Regions from separate parts of the Pseudarthrobacter sp. rb genome, predicted to be linked through region 4. Evidence: riboswitches for the same ligand, from Rfam matches in the RefSeq annotation. Region 4 holds a riboswitch; each other region holds the start of a gene.

Region 1 (3,310 bases), 330 kb from region 4:
GGATCCAGGGACAGGGCGAACTGGTCGCGCCAGCGGAATTCGAACCGTGCCTTGGACAGGGCATCGTCCCGTTCGTGCGCCCCCGGGTGGCCCTTGGCCAGGTCCGCCGCGTGCGCCGCGATCTTGTAGGTGATGACACCCGTCTTGACGTCGTCCTTGTTGGGCAGCCCCAGATGTTCCTTTGGTGTGACGTAGCAGAGCATGGCTGTCCCGTACCGGGCAATCTCGGTGGCGCCGATTGCCGACGTGATGTGGTCGTAGCCGGGAGCGATGTCGGTGACCAGCGGGCCCAGGGTATAGAAGGGCGCACCCTTGCACAGCTCCTGCTGCCGTTCCACGTTCTCACGGACCAGGTGGAAGGGAACGTGGCCCGGCCCCTCCACCATCACCTGGACGTCATACTCCCAGGCCCGCTGCGTCAGCTCGGCGAGCGTGTCCAGCTCCGCGAACTGCGCGGCGTCGTTGGCGTCCGCCGTGGAACCGGGGCGGAGGCCGTCACCCAGCGAGAAGGCGACGTCGTATTTGGCGAAGATTTCGCACAGCTCATCGAAGTGCGTGTACAGGAAGTTCTCCTGGTGGTGGGCCAGGCACCAGCCCGCCATGATGGAGCCACCGCGCGAGACAATGCCGGTGACGCGGTTGGCGGTCAGCGGAACATAGCGGAGCAGCACGCCGGCGTGGATGGTCATGTAGTCCACACCCTGTTCGCACTGTTCGATCACCGTGTCCCGGAAGATCTCCCAGGTGAGGGCGTTGGCCTCGCCGTTGACCTTTTCCAGCGCCTGGTAGATCGGCACCGTCCCGATCGGCACGGGGGAGTTGCGGATGATCCACTCCCGCGTGGTGTGGATGTCGTCGCCGGTGGAGAGGTCCATGACGGTGTCGGCACCCCACTGGGTGGCCCACTGCAGCTTGTCCACCTCCTCCGCGATGGAGCTCGTCACCGCAGAGTTGCCAATGTTCGCGTTGATCTTCACCAGGAAAGCCTTGCCAATGATCATCGGCTCGGATTCCGGATGGTTGATGTTGTTCGGGATGATGGCCCTGCCGGCGGCAACCTCGCTGCGGACCAGTTCAACGTCGCAGTTTTCGCGCAGCGCCACGAACCGCATTTCCTGCGTGACGATTCCCTGCCGGGCATAGTGCATCTGCGTCACCGTCCGGCCGTCGACGGCGCGGCGGGGCACCGGCTGTGCGCCCTTCCACTCCGCGGAGGCGGCGCCGCGGCGTACGGCCGAGCGGCCGTCGTCGAGCAGGTTGCGCTCCCGGCCGCCGTAGGGCTCGGTGTCCCCGCGCGCCGCGATCCACCCTGAGCGGAAGGGCTGCAGGCCGCGTACGGGATCGCTGCCGGGCCCCGCAGTCCGGTAAGTCCGGAAGGGTGCGTTCGGCTGGCCGTTGGGTGACGACTCAAGGGCAATTTCCGTCACAGGTACCCGGACCCCGGACGCCTCATCCGCAAGATAGGCCAGGGAATGGGACTTCAGGGACTGGGTTACCTGCGGAGCTGATGTGCCGCCGGGCTCCCCGGCGGACGGCATCAGGGCAGGGTTCAACTGGGTGTTTTGCGTACTCAAGGGAATACTCACTTCCTTCGCCGGCATTACCCGGACAGGTTCAACGGTCGCAGGCTGCGTCAGCCCGATCTCAGCCCCTGCAAGGGCACCCGTGTGGTCAGGAACGAAGCTACCACAGGCCCCTGAACCGGGCTTGTCATAATTGCGGTGCTAGCCTGACCGGGCATCGAAAGGAGCCCCATGGCAGACATCATCCACTTCCGTGGACCCGTCCTGACCGCACCGGACCGGGTGCGGCATGGACTTTGGTCGGTGGACGGAAGGCTCACGTTCAACAAGCCGGACACTCCTCCCCGCCGGATACTCGACGGCTGGGTCCTGCCGGGCTTCGTGGACGCCCACTGCCACATCGGCCTGGGCCCCGCAGGCCCTGTGGAGCCCGCAGCCGCCAGGGACCAGGCGCAGGCGGACCTCAACGCCGGAACCCTCCTGGTCCGGGACGCCGGCTCGCCGGCGGATACCCGCTGGATGCAGGGTGGCAGGGACTTCCCGGTGTTGATCCGTGCCGGGCGCCATATCGCCCGGACGCGCCGCTACCTGCGGGGCTTCGCTGAGGAAGTTGAACCGGACGGCCTCGTGGAGGCCGTCCGCAAGCAGGCGCGCGACGGCGACGGCTGGGTCAAGCTGGTGGGCGACTGGATTGACCGCAGCGCCGGCGACCTGGCGCCGTCGTTTCCCGCCCCCGTCGTACGCGATGCCGCCCAGGCGGCGCACGACGAAGGCGCCCGGGTGACGGCGCACTGCTTCGCCGAAGACACCCTGGACCAGGTGCTGGACGCCGGCATTGACTGCGTCGAGCACGCCACCGGGCTCCTGCCCCGCCACCTGCCCCGGTTCGTGGAGCAGGGCGTACCGATCGTGCCCACGCTCATCAATATCGCCACCTTCCCCGACATTGCTGCGCAGGCGGATCCCAAGTTCCCACGCTATGCCGCGCACATGCGCGCCCTGTGGGAACGCAGGCTCGAGCGGGTGGCGGAAGCCCATGCCGCGGGCGTGCGCATCTTTGCCGGTACCGACGCCGGCAGCGTGATCCGGCACGGCAGGATCACGGACGAAATCCTGGCCCTGCACGGCGCCGGCCTGCCCATGGACGCGGCCCTCGACTCCGCCTGCTGGGCAGCACGAACGTGGCTGGGAGCGGACGGAGTGGAGGAAGGGGTCCGCGCCGACGTCGTCGTATGCCGGGAAGACCCGCGGGCGGTACCGGAGACCATTCATGCGCTGGAGCACGTGGTGCTGGGCGGGCGGATCATTCGCTGACAAACGGCTCGCAGGGACTTGGAATAAATTGAAGCTTCAAGTAATTTTAATAGGTGACAGGCCGCCAATGGGACGGCCGCCAATGCTAGGAGCCTTCAATGACCGCATCAGCCAGCAGCCAGGATCTTCTTCCTGCCGACCTCGCCATGGGCACCGTGATGCTCAAGGTGGGCGACATGAAGGTCATGACCGACTACTACCAGCGTGCGCTGGGCCTTGAGGTGGTGGCCGAGCAGGACGGCGGGCTCTACCTTGGCCGCCTGGGCAGGCCGTTGGTCCACCTCGCGCCGGCTCCCGGACTGCACCTTCCCGGCAGGGGAGAAGCAGGCCTGTTCCACACTGCGCTGCTTTTCGAGGACCAGGCTTCCCTCGCCGCCACCGTCGCTACGGCTGCCCAGTACGAGCCGCGGGCCTTCACGGGCAGTGCCGACCACCTGGTCAGTGAAGCGTTCTACTTCACCGACCCCGAGGGC
Region 2 (3,310 bases), on a different contig from region 4:
AACACGGGCAAGTTCACCGGCAGCGGCGGCAACCTTGAGGAAACCGTCACCAAGAACAACCTCGAGGCAGCCGAGGAAGTGGTGCGCCAGCTGAGGCTCCGCGACATCGGCGGCATCATCGTCATCGACTTCATCGACATGGTGCTCGAATCCAACCGCGACCTGGTCCTGCGCCGCCTGGTGGAGTGCCTGGGCCGTGACCGGACCAAGCACCAGGTGGCCGAGGTCACCTCACTCGGCCTGGTCCAGATGACCCGCAAGCGCATGGGTACCGGACTGCTGGAAGTATTTGGCGAGCAGTGCGAGGCCTGCGCCGGCCGTGGTGTTGTGACCCACGACGACCCCGTGGAGCACCGCCGCGCCAACATCGTTGCGGCCGAGCACCACGTCCAGCGCACCGACAACCGGCCCGAGACCCGCACGGAAGCCCGTCCGGAAGGGCAGCGGAGCGACAATGCCCAGCCCGGCGTGCGTCCCGAACGCAAGCGGCGGCGCGGACGCGGCGGGCAGCAGCCCGAAGCGGCCCCGGCACCTGCCGTCCATGTGCACACGGTCCAGCCGGACCCGTCGGACGCCGAGCGGCACGCCAAGGCGGAGGCAACCAGGCTTGCCCTGGCGAACATTGCCGCTGCGGCCCACGCGGCCCACCTGCATGACGACGAGGTGGCGGCAGCCCGGCAGGTGCCTTCTGTGGAGCCTGCGCCGGCGCCCGTCGAGGAGAAGCACGACGCCGACGCCCCGGTACGTCCTGCAGCTGTCCTGACGTTCGGCGGCGAGGAAGTCCCGCTTCCGTTCGTGGAGCACGCTGAGGAACAGCATCCCCAGCCTGCCCTTACCCTGGACCGGCTCGCGGAAGCGTTCGCCCACCTCGGCCAGCCGGCGTCCCCTGTGGAGAACGCGCCTGCCAAGACCGCCGAAGCCGTGAAGGTGCCGGAAACTGTGGCGCCGGAACGGCAGCACGACGACGGGGGAGCGGAAGCGCGCTCCGCCGCAACGGAAGCTGCAGCCGGGAAGGACTACTCCGACCACACGCTGGAGCAGTCGCGGCAACGCAGGCCGCGGCGCCACCGTGCCGCCAGCCGTGCGCAGGGTGCCGCCAACGAGACCGCCGTCCAGCAGCACGAAAACGTCCAGGCGGCAGGCGCGGGCCATTCGCACGCAGCCAAGGCTCCTGAACCCGTGAAGCCCCAGCTGGCGCCGGCGGAACCGGGCAAGGCGCCTGAGGAGCCGATCATCCTCGGCGTGGGTGTGCCTGCCTCGGAGCTCTAGGTACAGGAGTTTCCGGTCAAACGGCCGGCCGCGCAGTAAGGAATCCCCGTCCTGCGGACGATTCCCCCGGGAAGTACCGGGGGAATCGTCCGTGTGGCGGGGATTTCTGCTGCCGGGAGGTTGTTTTTCCCTTGAACCGGGCGCTGTCATCCTTTTTCCTGATGCGGCCTACGGGCTAGGGTGGAAACCGACACGGGGTGCCGCGCAGAAGGCCGGCTGAGATCCAGACCCGTTGAACCTGTCCGGCTAGTACCGGCGAAGGGATGTCTCTTGTCTTCGACCCTTTCCGTGCCCCTGCCTGCTGCCTCCGGCGTTCCGACCGCGCTGCCCCTGGGCCGGGACGTCCCGCGGGTCCTCTCGATCGCGGGCTCCGACCCGTCCGGTGGCGCCGGCATCCAGGCCGACCTCAAAAGCATTGCTGCCCACGGCGGATATGGCATGGCTGCCATCACCGCCCTGACGGCACAGAATACCCGTGGCGTGCAGGCTGTCCACGTTCCTCCGGCCGCTTTCCTGGCCGAACAACTGGACGCGGTCAGCGACGATATTTCCATCGACGCGGTCAAGATCGGCATGCTGGGCGACGAGAGCGTCATCCGCACTGTCCGGCAATGGCTGGAGAAGGTCCGCCCCGCCGTCGTGGTCCTCGACCCGGTGATGGTGGCCACCAGTGGTGACCGGCTGCTGAAGGAATCCGCTGAGGCTGCCCTCCGCGAACTGCTGCCGCTGGCGCACCTCATCACTCCCAACCTCCCGGAGCTTGCCATGCTGGTGGGCGGGGAGCCTGCCGGGACCTGGACGGCGGCGCTGGACCAGGGGAGGCGCCTTGCCGATGCCACCGGGGCCACCGTGCTGGTCAAGGGTGGCCACCTCGCAGGTGCAGACTGCCCGGACGCGCTGGTCAACACGGCCGGCCTCATGTCGCAGGAAGTGGTGGAAGTGCACGGCAAACGAATTTCCACCCGCAACAGCCACGGCACCGGCTGCTCCCTGTCCTCCGCGATGGCCACCGTCCAGGCACGCCTTGGCGACTGGGAGGCATCGCTCCTGACGGTCAAGCCATGGCTGGCCGGCGCCCTTGAGAACTCGGAGCAGCTCGAGGTGGGCCGGGGAAACGGCCCCGTGCACCATTTCCACCATGTGCGGCCGGCCCTCGCGGAAGGCGCCTTCGCTGCCCGGCTGTGGACGGAAGCGCAGCAGGACCTGACGGACATCTACGCCCTGGACTTCATCCGCGGCCTGGCCTCCGGAGACCTTGCCGAGAAGGACTTTGCCTACTACCTGGCGCAGGACGCCCTGTACCTGAACGGCTACTCCCGGGTCCTCGCCCGGGCGAGTGCCCTGGCCCCGTCCGAAGCGGAGCAGCTGTTCTGGGCGGGATCCTCGCAGCAGTGCCTGGAAGTGGAGTCGGAGCTGCACCGCTCATGGCTCAGCACCCGCCCTGCCCAGGGCGGACTTGGCCCCGTCACCAAGGCGTATGTTGACCACCTCACCGCAGCGTCGGCGTCGGGCAGTTACGCCGTCCTGGCCGCCGCAGTCCTGCCCTGTTTCTGGCTCTACGCCGAGGTCGGGGAAAAGCTGCACGCCCAGTTCCTTGCCTCGGGAGAGCCCGACGGCCACGCCTACGCGGCCTGGCTCCGGACCTACGCCGACGAGGGCTTCGCCGAAGCCACCCGGCGGGCCATCGCCATTGTGGACGCGGCGGGGCGGAAGGCCTCCGACCACGAACGGGCGGCGATGGTGACCGCGTTCAAGCAGTCCTGCCGCCTGGAAGTGGAATTCTTCGACGCGCCGAGGCTGCATTCCTGACCCCTTCGGGCAGCACCGCCGCTATTATGGAGGGGCATGGTTGCGGTGCAGCTTGTCGGGGTGTGGTTACTACCACAGCCGGGCCGCCGGAACCAGCCTCATTTGCGGCCGTAGATGGATTTAGCGTATTCTGGATCTTCGGTGCTTACGCCAACACTTGGGTTATGACCCCACGGCGTTGAGGCACAGCGAGAATCCTGGCTTTTCCGAGTCGGTTCCGCACGCAAATTTT
Region 3 (3,310 bases), on a different contig from region 4:
TGGCAAGGGCCTGCCCGGCGCGGACCTGCGCGGCCACGCCTTCCTGGACCGGGACAGGCAGGATCTTCCGGAAGCCTTTGCGGCGGGGGCGTTCGCGGGAGACGCCCAGCTGCTCTGCGGCCAGCAGGAGGCTGCCTGCGCCGGGAGCCGGGACGGCGGCGCGGGCGCGTGTGGCCGGCACGTACCCGGGTACCCAGACGCCCGCTGCGGCGAGCATGCTCCGCGCCTCGGTAAGTACGCGGTCCGGCGGCCCGTCCAGGAGCACTGCAGGATCGGCCGCGGAGCCGGGCTGCAGGACCACGATCCGGTCCACCAGGTCCTTCCAGACGGACACCCGGTGCTCCACCACCACCAGCGTCGCCCCGGTTTTGTCCAGGGAGCGGGCCACGGCGTCGCGGACCTCCAGCACACCGTCCGGGTCCAGGTTGGCGGTGGGCTCGTCCAGCAGGATCAGTCCGGGACGCATCGCCAGGATGCCCGCCAGCGCCAGGCGCTGCTTTTGGCCGCCGGACAGGGCCGACGTCGGGTGGTCCAGCGGGAGGTGGGCGAGCCCGACGTCGGCAAGTGCCTCGTGAACGCGCGGCCAGATGGCGTCGCGGGGCACCGCAAGGTTTTCGGCGCCGAAGGCGACGTCGTCCCCCACCCGCGACAGGACCACCTGGGTCTCCGGGTCCTGCTGCATGAGACCGGCGCGGCCGCGCCGTGCCCGGGGCGGGGCTCCGTCCACCAGCAGCGAACCGGACTCGTCGGCGTCGCCCGCCTCGCCGTCGTCGTTGATGTCTCCCAGGACGCCGGCCAGGGCGTGCAGCAGGGTGGACTTCCCGGCGCCGGAAGGCCCCAGCAGGAGCACCCGCTCCCCGGGGGCGATGTCCAGGTCAAGGCCGTGGACGGCGGGCTTGGCCCTTCCGGCGTGCCGCCAGCCCCAGCCGCGGGCGGCGATGGCGGCAGGCCGGACCGTGCCGGAGGCGTCCTGGGAGGGTGCCATCAGGAGAAGACGGGCTCCGTGGCAGCCTTGCGGGACGCGAAGGAGCCCAGCACGCCGGTGCGGGCCAGGCCGCGGGTGGCAAGCCAGGACAAAGCGCCAGCCAGGATGGCCCCGGAAAGGGTGGTCAGCACGATGTAGGCGAGCTTGTCCGCGCCGGAGTAGGCAATGTTCCAGCCCCACGGCGCAAACGAGTCATTCAGGCCGCAGAAGAACCCTGCCGCGGCGCCGGCCAGCAGCGATACGGGCAGGTTGAACTTGCGGTAGACGAAGATCGCGAAAATGATTTCCGCGCCCAGGCCCTGGATGAAACCCGAGAACAGGACCGAGGCGCCGTACTGGGAACCCATCAGCAGTTCGCCGGTTGCGGCTACGGTCTCGCAGAACAGGGCGGCTCCGGGCTTGCGGATGATGAGCATGCCCAGCACCCCGGGAATCATCCAGCCGCCGGCGAGCAGTCCGGTCAGGGGCGGGTAGGCGGCGTTCATGGGGGCGGACAGTGCGGCGGCACCCTGGTCCCATGCCCAGAAGATGACGCCGCCCGCGATGGCCACCAGCGCGGCGACGACGATGTCCACGACGCGCCAGGACTTACTGGTGGTCTTCTTGATTGCTGCAGTGCTCATGTGATCCTCCTGGGAAACAGGAGGGGAAAGTGGACCCGGGTGCAGGCCTGTGGCCGTGCATCCGCGACACTTTGAGAACTCGACTCCCTTGCGCCGGTACTAACCGGATCAGGTTCGAGGGTCTGCGGCTGTCCGCACTCTCAGCGCCCACCTGCGGTGCCCGGCCTGTGCCAGGATGCCCGACGGCGGCGCTCCCCTGTCGTTTTTAGTGTTGCTTGTGGTTGGGTAACGCTGTCTATTTTGCCCAGTTGGGCGTGGTCAAGTTTACACCTGGCAGGAGTAGATTGAGGGCCATGACCGCCAATCCACCGGATGTGACCGGGTTCGATCCTGATTCCAGCGACGCCCAGCCGGAGGGCTCACTGGAGGCGCAGATTGCCCGCATCGAGGCGGAGGTCCGGGAGCTCCAGTTTCCCGGCTTCTCGCTGGATGATTCGTTGAACCTGGGCCTGCTCCTCGTTGAGCTGGGCAAGGAGCGGTCATTGCCCATCGCCATCGACATCGCCAAGGGTGACCAGGTGCTGTTCCATGTCGCACTTCCGGGCGCCACGCCCGACAACGGCCACTGGATCCGGGCCAAGCAGCGCACTGCCCTGCGGTACGAGGTGCCCTCCCTCCTGGTGGGACTGCGCGGCCGGCTGGGCGGCGGCCGGATCGAGGACAACGCCTGGTTCGACCAGTCCCGCTATGCGGCACACGGGGGCGCGTTTCCGATCCAGGTCACGGGCGTTGGTGTGGTGGCTTCCGTGGCGGTGTCCGGCTTGCCGCAGCTGCAGGACCACGAACTGGTGGTGGAGGCCCTGCGCGACATCCTGGGTTCGGCGCTGGACGAGTAGCGCCGGCTGACCCGGCGCAGCGGGACACGCACCGGTACATGCCAAGCGGCCCCGGGCTGCTTAGCTTTTATTAGTAATCATGCTTACTATGTTGTCCCCCGGGGTACGACCACCACAGGGAACGGGAGCACCATCGGCGGCCGTTCCCCGAACCGGCGCGGCAACCAAGGAGCACCATGAGAATCCCGGACACCAGAGGACCCGTCAGCAGCGCGCTCTTTGCGGCCCTGTCGAAGGCCCCTGATGCTGCCGCTCCGGAGCTGGACGGGCTGCACCGGCTGGTGTCGGCGCAGGTGGCGGGTACCGGTGACATCATTGCCGACGAAGACATCCAGCTGTCACTCTTTTGCCTGTACGAACTGCACTACTCGGGCCTGGACGGGGTCAGCGACGCTTGGGAGTGGGAACCGGCCCTGATCAGGGTCCGGCGACTGATCGAAGAACCCTTTGAAGCCGCCCTTCGCGCCGCCGCACGCCAAACCGCCGGTAATGTCGAACTGGCCGCCGGGATTGCCATGACCAGCGATGCCGTGGCCGACGTCCTTTTCGGCCTCGCCGCTATGGACACCGGCCCGAGCGTTTCCCGCTTCGTGGCACGGAAGGCAAGCCTGGAGCAGCTCAAAGAGTTCCTGATCCACAAATCCGTGTACCAGTTGAAGGAAGCGGATCCGCACACCTGGGCCATTCCGCGGCTATCCGGCCGGGCCAAGGCTGCCCTCGTGGAAATCCAGGCCGACGAATACGGCGGCGGCAGGCCGGAGCGGATGCACAGTGCGCTGTTTGCCCGGACCATGCGCGGGCTGGGCCTGGACGACAGGTACGGCGCCTACATCGATACCATCCCCGCCCTCTCCCTCGCGTCCGTT
Region 4 (3,310 bases):
TCCGAGGGCGACGCCGTCCATCACCAGGGCGTCGGCGGCACCCGCGTTTCCGGCGGGGTTGATGGTGTTGGTTTCGGTCATGGCGTCAGCCTCCCTGTACTGCAGTGACAAGTTCAATTTCGTCGCCCTCGGCGAGCGCGGTGGCGAACCATTGGCTGCGCGGCACCACCTGGGCATTATGCGCGACGGCGACGCCCAGTTTCCCGCCGTCCGTCGCCTGTCCGTTGGGTGCCAGCGGGCGCCCGGTGACCTGGCTGACGAGCGTGGTGATGGAGGCGCCGTCGGCCACCTCGTGCGTGTTTCCGTTCAGGGTGATGTTCACGCTGTCTCCTTGATGTGGGGTGTGGTGGCGGCTGCCGCCGGCCGGGAGAACCGCTCCGGGCTGAAGGGCGCCCAGCGGGAATCGGATGTACCGTCCAGCAGCGCCGTGCAGATGGCGGCTGCGGCGGGTGTGAGCAGGACGCCGTGCCGGAAGAACCCGGTGGCGATGATGAGTCCCGGGACGTGCCCGTCGGCAGGGTTTCCGGACCCCGGATCCACCCGCACGCGGCCCAGCAGGGGCGCGTTGTCAGGGGTACCGGGGCGGGCCCGGGCGGTGCACTCGAGCAGTTCCAGTTCGGCGACGGCGGGCACCAGCGCCTGCGCGTCCCGCAGCAGCTGGTAGACGCCTCCGGCGCTCACGGCATCGGAGAGCGCGTCCTCGCGCTGGGTTGCCCCTATCACCACGGTTCCGTCCTGCCGGGGGACGATGTAGACGGGGACGCCGTGCACCAGGCCGCGCACCGTGGAGGTCACCAGGGGCTGGAGGTGCTGCGGAACGGCGAGGCGGAGGATGTCCCCGTGGACTGGGCGCAGTGGCAGGTCGAGGCCGTCGGGCAGGCCCCCAAGGTCCCCTGCCTGCAGGCCGTTGGCCACGATGGTTTCCGCCGCCAGGACGGTGCCGCCGCCGGCGAGGCTGGCACCGGTAACCGTTCCGCCCTCCCACAGCAGGCCGGCGGTCCGGTCGGGTACGGCATACCCGTCCACCGCTCCGGCGGCGGCCAGCTCCGGGGACCTAAGTGCAGCCCCCGCGAGGGCCAGCCGCAGGGCTGCCACCAGGCGCCGGGGATCCACCTGGTGGTCTGCGGGTGTGTCCAGGGCGCAGGCGATGGCGGGACTGAGCAGCGGTTCGCGTTTGCGGGCTTCGCGCACGGCCAGGGGCTCCACCCCCAGTCCGTTGGCCTGTTGTACCGCGCGGAGGTCCATCAGCGCGCGGCGGTCCGCGGCGTCGGCACCCACGGCGATTGTCGGCGTCGTCAGGTATCCGCAATCCGCCCCCGTCGCGCCGGCGATCCCCGCGGCGAACCCGGGCCAGCGGGACGATGCCTCAAGCATCAGTTCCAGGAGGTCCTCCTCCTGGTAGTGAAGTTCGCTGACCGGGGCAAGCATGCCCGCGGCGGCCCAGCTGGCACCGTTTCCGGGTGCGTCATCGATCAGGGCAACGGAGCGTCCGGAACGCTGCGCCTCCCAGGCGATGCCATGGCCCACCACTCCCCCGCCGATGACGGCGACGTCGGCACGGACGGTGGACTGGATGCCGGTATGGGCGGGCCCGGGGAAAGTGTCAACGGGGTTGCGCATGTGGTTCCTTCCCTACGCCGGCATTAACCGGATCAGGTCAAGCGGTCGGCTCTGACGCCCTCTCAGCCCGGCGCTTTGTGACAGCTGCCGCAGGCTCCCGCAGTACCTGCCCAGTTTAGAGGAACTAGGCTTGCAGGCATGAATGTGTCCGCCTCATCCCTGCCCGCCGGTCCCCACGCTCCAGCCACCGCAGCCCTCACCGCCGAAGTTGCCAACGCCGGCCACAGCGACGCCCTCAAGGCAGCCCGCCTGTATCTCTGCACCGACGCACGGACGGCGCGCGGCGATTTCGCGGAGTTCGTGGACGCCGCGTTTGCCGGCGGCGTGGACATCATCCAGCTGCGCGACAAGACCATCGAGGCCGCAGAGGAACTGGACCTCCTGGCGGTCCTGAAGGAAACAGCGGTACGCCATGGCCGGCTCTGGGCCGTCAACGACCGTGCGGACATCGCCGTGCTGTCCGGGGCACCGGTGTTCCACATTGGCCAGAAGGACCTTCCGCTGCCGGCAGCACGGACGCTGGTCGACGGAAACGCGGCCATTGGACTCTCCAGCCACACCACCGACCAGGTGGACGCCGCCTTGGCCGCAACGGTTGGGCCGTCAGGGCTGGACTATTTCTGCGTGGGTCCGGTCTGGGCCACACCCACCAAGCCCGGCAGGGCCGCCGTCGGCCCTGAACTGGTGACATATGCCGCCGAAGCCTCCCGGCAGGCCGGAGATCCCGTGCCGTGGTTTGCCATCGGCGGCATCGACCACGGAAACGTCCGGGAAGTGGTGGAGGCGGGTGCCGGCAGGATCGTGGTGGTCCGCGCCATCACGGAGGCACCCGACCCCGCGGCCGCCGCCGCCTCCCTGCTCGACGCGCTGGACGGCACCGGCTCCTGAGCCTGCTTAATTCCGGGACTTGGGGATACGCTGATTTTTGTGTCACATCATCGGTTGGCCCCCAACGTCCATGACCACAAGAATGCCCTGGAAGAGGCGCTGGGCCTGCTGCGGACGGAACTTGAACTGCCGGGGCCGTACCCCGCCGAAGCAGTGGAAGACGCCCGGGCCGCCATCGCGGCGCTGAAACTGCCGTCATACGACCTGACCACCGTCGAGTTCGTGACCATCGATCCGGCGTCCTCCACGGACCTGGACCAGGCAGTGTTCATCGAACGGGACGGAAACGGCTACCGGGTCATGTACGCCATCGCCGACGTTCCGGCGTTTGTTGCTCCGGGCGGTCCGCTGGACGCCGAAACCCGGCGCCGGGGACAGACGTTCTACGCCCCGGACGGCCGGATCCCGCTGCACCCCGAGGTGATCAGCGAGGGCGCCGGAAGCCTGTTGCCCGGCCAGGAGTGTTCGGCTTTCGTCTGGGACTTCACGCTCGACGGCGACGCGACAGTGCTGTCCGTGGGCGTCCGGAGGGCGCGGGTCATCAGCCGTGACAAGCTCAGCTACAAAGGCGCCCAGACCGATCTTGACGCCGGGACTGCCTCGACCGTGCTGGGGCTGCTCCGCGAGGTGGGGCTGAAGCGGGTGACGCTGGAACGGGCACGCGGGGGCGCCAGCCTGAACATGCCTGAGCAGGAGATCGTCCAGTTGCCCGACGGCGGCTACCGGATCGACGCTGTTCCGCAGCTTCCCGTGGAGGACTGGAATGCACAGATTTCCCTGATGACCGGAATGGCCGCCGCAC

What was found. Region 4 has a riboswitch for thiamine pyrophosphate ahead of thiO (glycine oxidase ThiO). Riboswitches for the same ligand answer to the same signal wherever they lie in the genome.
Region 1: another riboswitch for thiamine pyrophosphate. It lies ahead of thiC (phosphomethylpyrimidine synthase ThiC); the one in region 4 lies ahead of thiO (glycine oxidase ThiO).
Region 2: another riboswitch for thiamine pyrophosphate. It lies ahead of thiD (bifunctional hydroxymethylpyrimidine kinase/phosphomethylpyrimidine kinase); the one in region 4 lies ahead of thiO (glycine oxidase ThiO).
Region 3: another riboswitch for thiamine pyrophosphate. It lies ahead of ACWRN3_RS17640 (ECF transporter S component); the one in region 4 lies ahead of thiO (glycine oxidase ThiO).

The regions. Positions count from the first base shown of each region.
Region 1 is NZ_JBWJAR010000003.1:356,766-360,075, forward strand. It holds gene thiC (phosphomethylpyrimidine synthase ThiC) at 1-1,574, opposite strand, end outside; TPP riboswitch at 1,570-1,677, opposite strand; gene ACWRN3_RS06650 (amidohydrolase family protein) at 1,755-2,837, shown strand; gene ACWRN3_RS06655 (VOC family protein) at 2,936-3,310, shown strand, end outside.
Region 2 is NZ_JBWJAR010000002.1:477,491-480,800, reverse strand. It holds gene ACWRN3_RS04975 (Rne/Rng family ribonuclease) at 1-1,269, shown strand, start outside; TPP riboswitch at 1,453-1,550, shown strand; gene thiD (bifunctional hydroxymethylpyrimidine kinase/phosphomethylpyrimidine kinase) at 1,558-3,078, shown strand.
Region 3 is NZ_JBWJAR010000015.1:68,750-72,059, reverse strand. It holds gene ACWRN3_RS17645 (ABC transporter ATP-binding protein) at 1-985, opposite strand, end outside; gene ACWRN3_RS17640 (ECF transporter S component) at 985-1,608, opposite strand; TPP riboswitch at 1,676-1,816, opposite strand; gene ACWRN3_RS17635 (heme-degrading domain-containing protein) at 1,902-2,444, shown strand; gene ACWRN3_RS17630 (iron-containing redox enzyme family protein) at 2,621-3,310, shown strand, end outside.
Region 4 is NZ_JBWJAR010000003.1:23,136-26,445, reverse strand. It holds gene ACWRN3_RS05195 (thiazole synthase) at 1-81, opposite strand, end outside; gene thiS (sulfur carrier protein ThiS) at 86-322, opposite strand; gene thiO (glycine oxidase ThiO) at 319-1,620, opposite strand; TPP riboswitch at 1,613-1,731, opposite strand; gene thiE (thiamine phosphate synthase) at 1,759-2,508, shown strand; gene ACWRN3_RS05175 (RNB domain-containing ribonuclease) at 2,548-3,310, shown strand, end outside.